DNA from 3 places in the Streptomyces sp. NPDC058052 genome. Region 3 is predicted to be linked to each of the others. Evidence: riboswitches for the same ligand, from Rfam matches in the RefSeq annotation. Region 3 holds a riboswitch; each other region holds the start of a gene.
The links. A riboswitch is a leader RNA that binds a small molecule or an ion and turns the genes downstream of it on or off. The one in region 3 is predicted to bind cobalamin.

Region 1: it holds a riboswitch for cobalamin, as region 3 does, so the genes downstream of both, cobN (cobaltochelatase subunit CobN) here and ACFVU3_RS19745 (ABC transporter substrate-binding protein) in region 3, are expected to answer to the same signal.
Region 2: it holds a riboswitch for cobalamin, as region 3 does, so the genes downstream of both, ACFVU3_RS25505 (ABC transporter substrate-binding protein) here and ACFVU3_RS19745 (ABC transporter substrate-binding protein) in region 3, are expected to answer to the same signal.

Annotation. Positions count from the first base shown of each region.
Region 1 is NZ_JBHVRX010000005.1:113,411-118,317, forward strand. It holds gene ACFVU3_RS09355 (precorrin-8X methylmutase) at 1-444, opposite strand, end outside; gene ACFVU3_RS09360 (cobalamin biosynthesis protein CobG) at 444-1,685, opposite strand; cobalamin riboswitch at 1,765-1,898, shown strand; gene cobN (cobaltochelatase subunit CobN) at 1,977-4,907, shown strand, end outside.
Region 2 is NZ_JBHVRX010000020.1:45,981-50,887, reverse strand. It holds gene ACFVU3_RS25515 (amino acid permease) at 257-1,693, shown strand; gene ACFVU3_RS25510 (Mov34/MPN/PAD-1 family protein) at 1,771-2,196, shown strand; cobalamin riboswitch at 2,219-2,357, shown strand; gene ACFVU3_RS25505 (ABC transporter substrate-binding protein) at 2,395-3,372, shown strand; gene ACFVU3_RS25500 (FecCD family ABC transporter permease) at 3,369-4,442, shown strand; gene ACFVU3_RS25495 (ABC transporter ATP-binding protein) at 4,439-4,907, shown strand, end outside.
Region 3 is NZ_JBHVRX010000013.1:108,706-113,612, forward strand. It holds gene ACFVU3_RS19730 (serine/threonine-protein kinase) at 1-120, shown strand, start outside; gene ACFVU3_RS19735 (ABC transporter ATP-binding protein) at 121-933, opposite strand; gene ACFVU3_RS19740 (FecCD family ABC transporter permease) at 930-1,934, opposite strand; gene ACFVU3_RS19745 (ABC transporter substrate-binding protein) at 2,069-3,112, opposite strand; cobalamin riboswitch at 3,202-3,326, opposite strand; gene ACFVU3_RS19750 (deoxynucleoside kinase) at 3,415-4,077, opposite strand; gene ACFVU3_RS19755 (calcium-binding protein) at 4,469-4,907, opposite strand, start outside.

The DNA.
Region 1 (4,907 bases), on a different contig from region 3:
CGCGATCATCTCCAGGAGGTGGAAGAGGGCGGTGGGGGCGTTGCCGATGGCGACGACGGAGCCTTCGAGGCGGTCCCGCCACAGTTCGAGGGCGGCGGCGGAGCGGGTGGTGCCCAGCTCGGCGGCGAGGGCGGGGACGTTCGGGTCGGAGAGCGCGCACAGCACGTCGTTGTCGGCGGGCAGCCGCTTGCGGGTGACGCCGGAGGCGACCATCTGCGCGTCGCAGAGGATGGGGGCGCCGGCCTGGAGGGCCGCGCGGGCGCGGGAGACGACCGCGGGGGAGTACGCGATGTCCCGGACGAGGTCGGTCATGCCGCAGGCGTGGATCATGCGGACGGCGACGGTGGCGACGTCGGCGGGCAGGGCGCCGAGGTCCGCCTCGGCGCGGATCGTGGCGAAGGAGCGGCGGTAGATCTCGGCGCCGTCCTTCTCGTACTCGTACATCATCGGCTCTCCATCGGTCTCTGGCGGGCCGCCGCGACGGCCTCGGCCAGGGCGGAACGGGGGACGGGGGCGCCGTCCAGCAGGTAGGTGTCGGAGTCCCGTGCGGTGACCTCGATCCGGAGGCCGTGCGGATGCCCGCAGCGGCGCTCGCAGCCGGAGTAGTGCACGGGCAGCGGTCCGCCGGGCGCGCGCGCCGCGTCCGCCCGCACGTCGGCGAGGGACTTGGCGCAGCCGGGGGTCCCGGTGCAGGCGGTGACGCCGGTGCCGGGGGCGGCGGGGTCGGTGATCAGGCCGTGGGCGGCGAGCGCGGGGAGCAGGTCCGGGGACGGCCCCACGACGACCACCCCGCGCCACGGGGTGAGCCGCACCTCGGCCGCGCCCCCGCCGAGCGCCCGCAGCTGGGCGGCGGTCAGCCGGCCGAGGGGGGCGAGGACGTGGAGGGCGTGGCCGCCGAGCGGGCCGGGTGCGGGCGGGAGCGCCGGCGGAGGGGAGGAGGAGGGTACGGGCTCCGCGGCGATCCCCGCGCGGGCCAGGGCACCGGCCCACTCCGGGAGGTGCCCGGCGGGGAGCTCGCGCGGGCGCCAGGCACCGGTGCCGGCGGCCTCGGCGGCGTCGAGGAAGGCGAGCGCGCAGGCGAGCGCGGCCGGGACGGCGTCGGCGGCGGGCAGCCGGAAGGTCCGGGCGCCGGCCGTCAGGAGCGCGGCGCCGCCCGGTGCTGCGATCAAGGTCACATCGCCGCCGAGGCCGGTGACGTCGCCGCGGCCGTCGTCGAGGACGAAGAGGAAGCGGCCGGAGAGGGCCGCCGCGCGGGGCTCCGCGCAGAGCGCCGCGTCCAGGGCGCGGGCCCACAACTGGACGTCGGCGTGGCCGAGTCCGTCGAGTCCGGAGGCGGGGGAGGCGACGATGTTCCGCACCCGCTCGTGGGTGGGGGAGGGCAGCAGTCCGGCGTCGGCGAGGAGCGCGGCGAGGCGGGCGCCGCAGCCGTCGCGCAGACCGCGCAGCTCGGCGTTGCCGCGCGAGGTGACGGAGAGGCTGCCGTCGCCCAGGTCCTCGGCGGCGGCCGCCAGCACATCGAGCTGACGACTCGTCAATCGCCCTGCGGGAAGGCGGAGTCGGGCGAGGGGACCGTCGGCGGCTGCGTGCAGCCGGAGCGCCCCCGGGCACGCGTCGCCTCGGTCCCGTATGCGAGGTTCGCCCGCTTCGGGCGGGCTGGGCGGGGTCGGCGGCATGGCGGCGAGCATACCCACGGGGAACCGGGCGGCCACCGAGTGTGATCCGGCCGACTCCCCGACCCTCTCCGGCCCGCCGACGCCACGATCTACTATGCAGATCGGCATGGGGTCCCAGGACCCCGGGGAGGAAGCCCGGTGAGAATCCGGCGCGGTCCCGCCACTGTGAGCCCGAGCCGGCGACGGCCCGGGTGAGTCAGGAACTCCCTTCCCCACGCTCTCGGCTTCGCTCGAGCGAGGGGAGGCCCCAACCCAACGACCACCCGGGGCGCGGACAACCCCGAGGAAGGCCCGAGCCTCGCCATGCTCCTGCTGCTGTCGCACTCCGACACCGACCTGCTCAGCGCCCGCGCGGCCAACGCGGCCGCGCCCGAGGGCCCGGTCCCGTACCGCTTCGCCAACCCCTCCCGGCTTCCGCTCGCCGACCTCCCCGGCCTCCTCGACGGCGCCGACCTCGTCGTCGTCCGCCTCCTCGGCGGCGTCCGCTCCTGGCAGGAGGGCCTCGACGCGGTCCTCGCCACCGGCAGGCCCGTCGTCGTCCTCAGCGGCGAACAGGCCCCCGACGCCCAGCTGATGGCCGCCTCCACCGTGCCGGTCGGCGTCGCCACCGAGGCGCACGCCTACCTCGCCCACGGCGGCCCCGCCAACCTGGAGCAGCTGGCCCGCTTCCTCTCCGACACCGTCCTCCTCACCGGCCACGGCTTCGAGGCCCCGGCCGCCGCCCCCACCTGGGGCCCCCTGGACCGGGCCGCCCGGGACGTGCCCGGCCCGACGATCGCCGTGCTCTACTACCGCGCCCACCACATGAGCGGGAACACCGCCTTCGTCGGCGCCCTCTGCGACGCGATCGAGGACGCCGGGGCCCGCCCCCTCCCGCTCTACGTGGCCTCCCTGCGCGCCCCCGAGGAGGAGCTGCTCGCCGTCCTCCGCGGCGCCGACGCCATCGTCACCACCGTCCTCGCCGCCGGCGGCACCAAGCCGGCCGCCGCCCAGGCGGGCGGCGACGAGGAGGCATGGGACGCGGGCGCGCTCGCCGCGCTCGACGTGCCGGTGCTCCAGGCGCTCTGCCTCACCGGCTCGCGCTCCGCCTGGGAGGAGAACGACGAGGGCCTGTCGCCGCTGGACGCGGCCAGCCAGGTCGCCGTCCCCGAGTTCGACGGGCGCCTCATCACCGTCCCGTTCTCCTTCAAGGAGATCGACGCCGACGGCCTGCCCGCCTACGTCGCCGACGCCGAGCGCGCCGCCCGCGTGGCCGGCATCGCCGTCCGCCACGCCCGCCTCCGGCACATCCCGAACGCCGAGAAGAAGCTGGCGCTCGTCCTCTCCGCGTACCCCACCAAGCACTCCCGCATCGGCAACGCGGTCGGCCTCGACACCCCCGCCTCCGCCGTCTCCCTGCTGCGCCGGCTGATCGCCGAGGGCTACGACTTCGGCCCGGAGGAGGACCTCCCCGGCCTGGTCTCCGGCGACGGCGACGAGCTGATCTACGCCCTCATCGAGGCCGGCGGCCACGACCAGGAGTGGCTCACCGAGGAGCAGCTGGCGAAGAACCCGGTCCGCATCCCGGCCGCCGACTACAAGCGCTGGTACGCCGAGCTCCCGGCCGAACTGCGCGAGCGGGTCGAGGAGCACTGGGGCCCGGCCCCCGGCGAGATGTTCCTCGACCGCTCCCGGAACCCGGAGGGCGACATCGTCCTCGCGGCCCTCCGCCGCGGGAACCTCCTCGTCCTCATCCAGCCGCCGCGCGGCTTCGGCGAGAACCCGATCGCGATCTACCACGACCCCGACCTGCCGCCCTCCCACCACTACCTGGCCGCCTACCGCTGGATCGCGGCCCGCGCGCAGGACGGCGGCTTCGGCGCCGACGCCATGGTCCACCTCGGCAAGCACGGCAACCTGGAGTGGCTGCCCGGCAAGAACGCCGGCCTCTCCGCCGCCTGCGGCCCCGACGCGGCCCTCGGCGACCTTCCGCTGGTCTACCCGTTCCTCGTCAACGACCCCGGCGAGGGCACCCAGGCCAAGCGGCGCGTCCACGCCACCCTCGTCGACCACCTCGTCCCGCCGATGGCCCGCGCCGACTCGTACGGCGACATCGCGCGCCTGGAGCAGCTCCTCGACGAGTACGCGCAGATCTCCTCCATGGACCCGGCGAAGCTGCCCGCGATCCGCGCCCAGATCTGGACCCTGATCCAGGCCGCCAAGCTCGACCACGACCTCGGCATGGCGGAGCGCCCCGACGACGACGGCTTCGACGACTTCCTGCTGCACGTCGACGGCTGGCTGTGCGAGGTCAAGGACGCCCAGATCCGCGACGGCCTGCACGTCCTCGGCGGCGCCCCGGAGGGCGAGGCCCGGGTCAACCTGGTCCTCTCCATCCTCCGCGCCCGCCAGATCTGGGGCGGCACACAGGCATTGCCCGGGCTGCGCGAGGCCCTCGGCCTGGACGAGTCCGCCGCGACCCGCACCGGCGCCGACGAGGCGGAGGCGAAGGCCCGCGAGCTGGTCGAGGCGATGGAGGCGGCCGGCTGGGCCGCCGACGCGATCCCCGCGGTCGCCGGCGACCACGGCCCCGAGGTCCAGGCCGTGCTCCGCTTCGCCTGCGAGCAGGTCGTGCCCCGCCTCGCCGCCACCACCGACGAGCTGACCCACGCCGTGCACGCCCTGAACGGCGGCTTCGTCCCGGCCGGCCCGTCCGGATCCCCGCTGCGCGGCCTGGTCAACGTGCTGCCGACCGGCCGGAACTTCTACTCCGTCGACCCGAAGGCCGTGCCGTCCCGGCTCGCCTGGGAGACCGGTCAGGCGCTCGCCGACTCCCTCCTGGAGCGGTACCGCGCCGACAACGGCGACTGGCCCACCTCCGTCGGCCTCTCCCTGTGGGGCACCAGCGCCATGCGCACCGCCGGCGACGACGTCGCCGAGGCGCTGGCCCTGCTCGGCGTCCGCCCGCTGTGGGACGAGGCGTCCCGCCGCGTCAACGGCCTGGAGCCCATCCCCCTGGAGGAGCTGGGCCGCCCGCGCATCGACGTCACCCTGCGCATCTCCGGCTTCTTCCGGGACGCCTTCCCGCACGTCATCGGCCTCCTCGACGACGCCGTCCGGCTGGTCGCGGGCCTCGACGAGCCCGCCGGGTCCAACCACGTCCGGGCCCACGCCCAGGCCGACCTCGCCGAGCACGGCGACGAACGCCGCGCCACCACCCGCATCTTCGGCTCCCGGCCCGGCACCTACGGCGCC
Region 2 (4,907 bases), on a different contig from region 3:
CCGCCACGCTTGCTCCATTGAGTCCCTTTTGTGCGCCTTTTTGTGTGGTCCACGCCACACGAACGGCGGTCGATCACCCCTCAAGCCGTGATAAATCTTCACGACCACTCGGGCACGCCACCCCTGTTCCCGAGGGCGCTTGAGCCGGCTGACCGCCGGTGGCACTCCATCCATATCCGGGGGGATCAGGACCTGATCCGCGGCAGACACGGCCCACGGCCGGTGCGCGGATCGGCATGGAGAAAGGCGCACCACCATGACCTCAGTGCGGGTCGACAAGCAGCACGACGGCAATGAGGCCGCGGACTCCGCCTCGGGCGAGGGTTACCACCGGGCACTCGGCGCCCGCCAGATCCAGATGATCGCGATCGGCGGCGCCATCGGCACCGGCCTCTTCCTCGGAGCGGGCAAGGGCATCTCCAAGGCGGGCCCCAGCCTGATCCTCGCGTACGCCCTCGCGGGCCTCGTCATCTTCTTCATCATGCGGGCGCTCGGCGAGCTCCTCATGTACCGCCCCGTCTCGGGCTCCTTCTCGGAGTACGCGCGGGAGTTCATCGGCCCCTTCGCGGGCTTCGTGACCGGCTGGACGTACTGGCTCTTCTGGGTCGTCACCGGCATCACCGAGGTCACCGCCGCGGCCACCTACATGACGTACTGGTGGGACATCCCGCAGTGGATCTCCGCCCTCGTCTTCACCGTGATCCTCTACGGCGCCAACCTGATCTCCGTGAAGCTCTTCGGCGAGCTGGAGTTCTGGTTCTCCATGGTCAAGGTCACCGCCATCATCGGCATGATCCTGATCTGCGCCGGCATCCTCACCCTCGGCTTCTCCGACGCCGGTGACACCGCCTCCATCACCCACCTGTGGGACCTCGGCGGCTTCTTCGCCGGCGAGAACGGCATCGCCTCCACCCTCATGACCCTCCAGATGGTCATGTTCGCCTTCCTCGCGGTCGAGCTGGTCGGCGTCACCGCCGGCGAGTCGAAGGACCCGAAGACCGTCCTGCCCAAGGCCATCAACACCGTGCCGTGGCGCATCGCCGTCTTCTACGTCGGCGCGCTCATCATGATCCTGTCGGTCGTCCCGTGGACCCACTTCAAGCCGGGCGTCTCGCCGTTCGTCGCCGCCTTCGAGGAGATGGGCCTCCAGGCCGGCGCCGCCATCGTCAACTTCGTCGTCCTGACGGCCGCGCTCTCCTCCTGCAACTCGGGCATGTACTCCACCGGCCGCATGCTGCGCGACCTCGCGCTCAACGGCCAGGGCCCGAAGCTCTTCACCCGCCTGACCAAGCGCGGCACCCCGCTCGTCGGCACCACCTTCTCGGCCGCGCTGATGATGGTCGGCGTCTGGATCAACTACCAGTGGCCCGGCGACGCCTTCAACTACGTCGTCTCCTTCGCCACCATCTCCGGCATGTGGGCCTGGATCATGATCCTGGTCTGCCAGATCCGCTACCGCCTCAAGGCCGACCGCGGCGAACTGCCCCAGTCCTCCTTCAAGGCCCCCGGCGGCATCTGGGCCAGCGTCTTCGCCCTCGCCTTCATCGGCCTGGTCGTCGTGACCATGGGCATGGACGCGGGCAACCGCGTCGCCCTCTACGGCGCCCCGGTCTGGGGTCTGCTCCTCGCCGTCTCCTACCTGGTCCTCAAGGCCCGCAACCCCGAGGGCGCCGCCTTCGTCAAGCGGTCGTAACAAGGGTCGCGTCCAGCATCCGGGCCGTTCCGTACCACTCCTCGGTACGGAACGGCCCGTCTGCTTATCCTGTCGGCATGCTGACCATCACCCGGGCCCTGTACGACCGGATCGTGGAACACGCCCGCGCGGACCACCCCGACGAAGCCTGCGGCGTCGTCGCGGGACCGGTCGGCGCGGGCCGCCCCGAGCGGTTCATCCCGATGCTCAACGCCGCCCGCTCGCCCACCTTCTACGAGTTCGACTCCGCCGACCTCCTCAAGCTCTACCGCGAGATGGACGACCGGGACGAGGAGCCCGTGATCATCTACCACTCGCACACGGCGACCGAGGCGTACCCGTCCCGCACCGACATCACCTACGCCAACGAGCCCGGCGCCCACTACGTGCTCGTCTCCACGGCCGACACCGACGCCGCCGGACCCTTCCAGTTCCGCTCGTACACGATCGTCGACGGCGTCGTGACGGAGGAGGACGTGAAGGTCGTCGAGGAGTACGCGTAGCCGTACCCCTCCCCGCGCGTCCGGACCAGTAGTCTGTGCGCGACCTTTCAGGGCGGCAGGACCCAGGAAGCCGGTGACGAATCCGGCGCGGTCCCGCCACTGTGACCGGCCCCCGCCCGGGGGCCGCCAGCCAGGAACTGACCTGCCGCCTTCTCACCACCGATCGGGGACGTGGAAATCCCCGGAGGAGGCTCCGCCATGACCTGGCGTCACCGGCTGCCGCTCGCCGCCGCCCTGCTGCCCCTGCTCGCCGCCTGCACCGCCGCCCCCGCGAGCGCCCCCGGCACCGCGAAGCCCGCGCCCGGCTTCCCGTACGAGATCACCAACTGCGGCACGACCACCACCCTCCAGGCCCCGCCGAAGCGCGCGGTCACCATGAACCAGCACGTCACCGAGGTGATGCTCGCCCTCGGCCTGGAGAAGTCCCTCGCCGGCACCGCCTACCTCGACGACGCCGTCCTCCCCGCCTACGCGAAGGCGTACCGCTCCGTCCCCGTCCTCGCGAAGGAGTACCCCTCCAAGGAGGCCCTCCTCGCCGCGAACCCCGACTTCGTCTACGGCGGCTACACCAGCGCCTTCGACGCCAAGGCCGGCCGGAGCAGGGACGACCTGGCCGACGCCGGCGTCGCCACCCGCCTCAACACCGAGTACTGCACCACCGGCGCCGTCTCCGTCGACGACCTCTACCGCGAGATCACCGAGGTCGGCCGCACCTTCGGCGTCCCCGACCGCGCCGAACGGTGGAACGAGGACGCCCGCGCCACCCTCGCCGCCACCGGCCGGCGGATCGAAGGCGTGGAACCGGTCTCCGTCTTCGTCTACGACAGCGGCGACAAGACCGCCTTCACCGCCGGCGGCCGGGGCATCGGCAACGACGTCATCGCCCGCGCCGGCGGCCGCAACGTCTTCGCCGACCTCGACAAGCCCTTCGGCGACGCCTCCTGGGAGGAGGTCGTCGCCCGCAGGCCCGAGGTCGTCCTCATCTACGACTACGGCTCCACCACCGTCGAGCAGAAGAAGCGCCGCCTCCTCGACGACCCCGCCCTCAAGGACGTCCCCGCGATCAGGAACCACCGCTTCGCCGTCCTCCCGCTCTCCGACACCGTCCTCGGCGTCCGCGTCCCCGCCGCCGTCGGCAAGCTCGCCGCCCAGCTCCACCCGGCCACCCGCCGATGACCACCGGAACCCGCCCCGCCCGCCCGGAGACCGCCCCCGCCCCCGCGCGGCGGCCCGCGCCCGGGCGGGCCCGGTACACCGCCGTCGTCGCCGGACTCCTCGCCGCGCTCGCGGCCGCCGTCCTCGCCTCCCTCGCGCTCGGCTCCGTACGGATCCCGCCCGGCCAGGTGCTCGACGCCCTGACCGGGCGGGCCGGCCCCTCCCCGTACCGCACGATCGTCCTCGACGTACGGCTGCCCCGGGTCCTGCTCGGCGCCGTCGTCGGCGCCGGGCTCGCGGTCGTCGGCGCCGTCCTCCAGGCCCTCGTACGGAACCGGCTCGCCGACCCCTTCCTGCTCGGGATCTCCTCCGGCGCCTCCACCGGCGCCGTCCTCGTCATCGTCCTCGGCATCGGGGCGACGACCGCCCTCGCCCTCCCCGCCGGCGCCTTCGCCGGCTCCCTCCTCGCCCTCGTCCTCGTCTACGGACTCGCTCGCCGCGGCTCCACCATGAGCGGCCCCCGGCTCGTCCTCGCCGGCGTCGCCGTCTCCTACGTCCTCTCCGCCCTCACCACCCTCCTCCTCGTCACCGCCGGCCGGCCCGAGCACTTCCAGGAGGCCCTGTACTGGTCCCTCGGCGGACTCGGCTCCGCCCGCTGGGACACCCTCGCGCTCCCCACCGCCGTCCTCGTCCTCGGCACCGGCGTCCTCCTCGCCCTCGCCCGCCCCCTCGACCTCCTCCTCACCGGCGACGAGGGAGCCACCGTCCTCGGCCTCGACACCGGCCGCTTCCGCGCCGCCGTCTTCGTCCTCGCCTCCCTCGTCACCGCCGTCATGGTCGCCGCCAGCGGCGCCGTCGGCTTCGTCGGCCTCATGGCCCCGCACGCCGCCCGGCTCGCCGTCGGCGCCCCGCACCGCAGACTGCTGCCCGTCGCCGCGCTCGGCGGGGCCGTCGCCCTCGTCGCCGCCGACCTCGGCGCCCGCACCCTCGCCGCACCCCAGGACATCCCCGTCGGCGTCCTCACCGCCCTCACCGGCGGACCCTTCTTCCTCTGGCTGATGCGCCGCCGCCCCGAAGGAGCCGCCCTGTGACCGGACTCCGCGTCGAAGCCCTCTCCTACGAGGACCGACTCCGCGCCGCCGACCTCACCGCCCGCCCCGGCGAGACCGTCGGCCTCATCGGCCCCAACGGCAGCGGCAAGACCACCCTCCTGCGCTGCGTCTACGGCACCCTCGCCGCCACCTCCGGCCGCGCCCTCCTCGACGGCGCCGACCTCGCCCGGCTCGGCCCCAAGGCCCGCGCCCGCCGGGTCGCCACCGTCCCCCAGGACTCCTCCGTCGACTTCGAGCTCACCGTCCGCGAACTCGTCGCCCTCGGCCGCTCCCCGCACAAACGCTTCTGGGAGGGCGACACCGCCGCCGACCTCGACCGCGCCGACACCGCGCTCGCCCGGGTCGGCCTGGCCGGCCTCGCCGACCGCCCGTACCCCACCCTCTCCGGCGGCGAACGCCAGCGCGCCCTCGTCGCCCGCGCCCTCGTCCAGGAGCCCGAACTCC
Region 3 (4,907 bases):
TACGACACCAGTGAGCCGGCGACGCTCATGGGCTCCTACACGATCACGGTCGTCCACGGCACCGTCCGGTCGTGCGTGGGGTTCGAGGGCAACCCCCGCTCCGCGTCCCTCGGCGACTGATCAGCGGTCCCCGAGCGCGGTCCCCAGGAAGCGGATGTGCGGGCGTTCCCCCGGGCCGGGATACGTCACCGAGGCGCGGACGCCGTAGACGTCGGCGACGAGCCGTTCGGTGAGGACCTCGGCCACCGGGCCGGCGGCCACCACGCGGCCCTCGCGCAGGACCACCACGTGGTCGCAGTACATCGCCGCGAGGTTGAGGTCGTGCAGCGCCATGACGCAGGTGAGGCGCAGGCCCGAGATCAGGGCCATGAGGTCGAGCTGGTGCTGGACGTCGAGGTGGTTCGTCGGCTCGTCCAGCAGGAGTTCGCGGGGTTCCTGGGCGAGGGCCCGGGCGATCTGGACGCGCTGGCGCTCGCCGCCGGACAGGGTGCGCCAGGTGCGATGCGCGCGGTCGGTGAGGCCGGTGCGGGCGAGCGCGGACCGTACCGCGTCCTCGTCCGCGGCCGTCGGGGGCGACCACGCCCGGCGGTGCGGGACGCGGCCGAGGCGTACGGCGTCGGCCACGGTGAGGTCGACCTGGGTGTCGGCGTGCTGCTCCACGACGGCCACCCGCCGGGCGAGCGCGCGGCGGGGGAGGGCGCCCAGACGGTCGCCGTCCAGGGTCACGACCCCGGCGTCCGGCGCCAGGACGCCCGCCAGGACGCGCAGGAGGGTCGACTTGCCGGAGCCGTTCGGGCCCAGCAGCCCGGTGAGCGTGCCGGGCGCAGGCGTGATGCTCACGCCGTCGAGGACGAGCGCCCCGCCCGCGGTCCGGGAGACGTGCGCGGCGCGCAGCCCGGCGCCGCCGTCGGTGATCGGTGGCGTCCGGGTCATCGCGTGCTCCTGGTGCGGTAGAGGACGACGACGAACGCCGGGACGCCGATGAGCGACGTCACCACGCCGACCGGGACCTCCTGGGGGTCGAGGACCGTACGGGCGAGGGTGTCGGCCCAGACCAGGAAGACCGCGCCGGCCAGCGCGGTCAGGGGCAGCAGCCGGGCGTGGCCGGGGCCCGCGAGGGCGCGCACCGCGTGCGGCAGGACCAGGCCGACGAAGCCGATCGCGCCCGCGGCGGCGACCAGGACGGCGGTGAGCAGGGCGGTGACCGAGAGGAGGACCAGCCGGGTCCGCGCCACGGCCACGCCGAGCGTCGCCGCCGCGTCCTCGCCGAACGCGAAGGCGTCCAGCGTCCGGGCGTGTCCGCCGCAGACCAGCAGCCCGACGGCCAGGACCGCCGCGCAGACGCCGACGTCGGTCCAGCCCGCGCCGCTGAGCGAGCCGAGCAGCCAGAAGAGGACGCCCCGGGTGGTCTCGGCGTCGGCGGCGGTCATCACCACGAACGACGTCAGGGCGGAGAAGAGCTGCATCGCCGCCACGCCCGCCAGGACGACGCGGTCCGTCGAACCGCCCAGGGTGTGGCTGAGCAGCAGGACCAGGCCGAACGAACAGAGCGCGCCGAGGAACGCCCCTCCGGCGACGGAGACCGCACCCCCGCCCACGCCCAGGACGACGACGGCGACCGCTCCGGTCGAGGCGCCGGAGGAGACGCCGAGCACGAAGGGGTCGGCGAGCGGGTTGCGCAGCAGGGACTGCATCACCGCGCCGCACACCGCGAGTCCGGCACCGCAGACGGCCGCGAGCAGGGTGCGCGGCAGCCGCAGGTCCCACACGATGCCGTCGCGGATCGGGCTCAGCCCGGACGGGTTCCCGCCGAGGCGGGAGGCGACGACGGACCAGGCGTCCGCGACGCGGATGTCCGCCGGACCGATGGTGAGGGCCAGGGCGACGGAGGCGCACAGAAGGAGGATCCCGGCGGCCCCGGCGACGGGCGGCAGCGCCCGGGAGGCACGGAGGACGGTCCGTCCGGAGCCTTCCGTCGTACGGGAGTCGTCGGCCGTCCGTCCGGAGCGTGCCGTCGTGCGGGAGCCGTCGGCCGTCCGTCCGGAGTCTCCCGCCGTACGGGACCGGGTCACTTCGCGAGCCCGTACGTCCGCAGCGCGGCGGCCACCTGCTCGATGCCCTCGACGGTGCGGATCGTGGGGTTCATGGCCTGGCCGCTGAGGATCACGTACCGCTTCTTCCGCACCGCCGTCATGTTCCGGGTGACGGGGTGGGACTCCAGGAACTCGATCTTCTTCGCGGCGCTCTCGGCCGACTGGGCCTTGCGGGTCAGATCGGCGATCACCAGCACGTCGGGGTCGCGGTCGGCGACGGTCTCCCAGTTGATCTGCGGCCACTCCTCCTTCGTGTCGTCGAAGACGTTCTTCACGCCGAGCACCCCGCTGACGATCCCCGGCGCGCCGCAGCATCCGGCCATGTAGGGCCCCTGGGAGTCCGAGAACCAGTAGAGGACGGAGGCGCCGGCGAAGTCGGCGCCGGCCGTGGCCTTCGTGACGCGGGCGCGGAGTTCGCCGACGAGCTTCTCGCCGCGCTCCGGGACGCCGAAGATTCTGGCCAGGTCGCGGACCTCGCCGTACACGGTGTCCATGGTCAGCGGCGCGGTCCGGACGCCGTCGCCGTCGCCGCTGTTGTCCTTGCCGACGCAGTCGGTGGGGGAGAGGTAGGTGGGAACGCCGAGCCGCGTGAACCGCTCCCTGGGCGCCACACCGCCCTTGCCCAGCGTGTAGAGGAAGGAAGCGCTGACGAAGTCGGGTTCGGTGTCGAGCACCTTCTCGAACGACGGGTAGCGCTCGGCGAGCCGGGGGACGGTGGCGTTCGCCTTCTCCAGGCCCTTCAGGACGGGATCCGTCCAGGTGGCCGTGCCCACCATGCGGTCGGCGAGGCCGAGCGAGAAGAGGATCTCGGCCGAGCCCTGGTCGAGGGCGACGGCGCGGCGCGGCGTGTGGGCGACCTCGACCCGCTGCCCGCAGTTGTCGAGGGCGACGGGGCCCGGTCCGGAGGCCGGCCCCTTCCCTCCGGCCGGGGCCGCGGGGGCGCCGGCGCCGCAGCCGGCCACGAGAACGGCGCCGGCCACGAGCAGCACGGCGGAACGGACGGGAGGTGCGAAGGGCACGGTGGGGAGTCCTCTGCGTCACGGCTCATGCGCGGAGCCTGTCGTACGGTGCTCCCCGGACGGCGACCCGCGCCCCCCGGGGCGCCAGCAGGTCTTCGGACTCGGGATCGTCCGGACGGGACGCCTTCCCAGACCCCTCGGGGGTCCAGTGGCCGATGTCCCGCCCGTCACCCTCACCGCTGCGCGTCAGCTCCGGATTCCCACCGGATTCCCTGACCCGTGCACGTACCGCGTCGGTGCGTACAGAGGTGCGACTGGCCCGGGCAAGCTACCACAGAGGGATCTTGGTGCCGCCCCGCGGGTCAGGCGCGGTGCGCGACCGCCGCCAGGGCGTTCCTGACCTCCTGGGCCACGCGGGCCGCGTCGTCGGGGTTGTTCACGACGTCCGTGTGGTTCATGTCGACGACGAGGACGTCGCTGGCGGAGTAGTGCTGGTGCACCCACTCGTCGTAACCGGTCCACAGCGTGCGGTAGTACTCGACGAGGCTCTCGTCCTGCTCGAAGTCGCGTCCGCGCAGCCCGATCCGGTGCAGCACCGTCTCGAAGTCCGCCTTGAGGTAGACCATGAGGTCGGGCGCCTTGCGGTACGGCAGGCCCTCGATCTCGCGCATCATCTCGTCGAGCAGGCCCTCGTAGACCTGCATCTCCAGGGAGCTGATCCGGCCGAGGTCGTGGTTGACCTTGGCGAAGTACCAGTCCTCGTAGATCGACCGGTCGAGCACGCTGTCGTCCTGCTTGTACGCCTCCTTGATCGCGGCGAACCGCGTCTGCAGGAAGTACAGCTGGAGCAGGAAGGGGTAGCGCTTCGCCTGGATCTCCTCGGGGCTCGCCGAGTAGAACAGCGGGAGGATCGGGTTGTCGTCCACGCTCTCGTAGAAGACCTCGGTGCCCAGCTCCTTCGCGAGCAGCTCGGCCACACTCGTCTTGCCGATCCCGATCATGCCTCCGACGCAGATCACCGGCATACCTCACTTCTCCCTGGGGGTCTTCTGTACGTGGACGGGGAGATGGGCCTCCCGTACCACTGAGACGCGCGCCGGTGGTCAGGCGATTCCCCGGGCTTTCGTGATCAACGTCATGTGGTCCTTCGGGGCCGGGACCCCTCCCTGGACCGGATCGCTCTCCTCGACCGGTGGGCCGGCCGTTCCGCGACCACCGCTCGTCGCGGCAGGTCGCGGCCCCGCAGCCGCGTTGAATTTTAGATGACGATCCGGCGCGGGCGAGCCGCCGCTTCCGGGCGGCCGGGTTCGGGCCGCCGGCCCGTGCCGGAGCCCGGCCGGCGGCGCGGTGTCCTGCGCGCCGCCGGCCGGGCGGGGGGCCTGGCCCGCTCCGGTCGCGGGCCCCGGCAGGGAGGGGTCAGGGGCAGCTGATGCGGGTGTCGGAGGGGTCCGTGGTGCAGGTGTCCGTGTTGAGGCCGCCGTTCGCGGTGTCGTTGCCGGCCACGCCGTCCACCGTGTTCAGGGTGTCGTTGCCGTAGTCGCCGAGGAGGGTGTCGGAACCCGGACCGCCGATCAGGGTGTCGTTGTGGTAGCTGCCGTCCGCCCGGTCGTTGCCCGGCCCGGCGTGGACGGTGTCGTTGCCGAAGCCCGCGTTGACGGTGTCGTTGCCGCTGAGCGCGCAGATCACATCACCGGCGTACGTGCCGTTCAGGGTGTCGGCGCCGCTGGTCCCGATGATCGTGCAGCCACGGCTGTTGTCCACCGTGGTGGCGCGGGTCGCGGTGTTGTTGCCCGGCGTCGGGTCGGACTGGGCGGCGCTGACCGTCGCGGTGTCCGTGAGGGTGCCCGTACGCGAG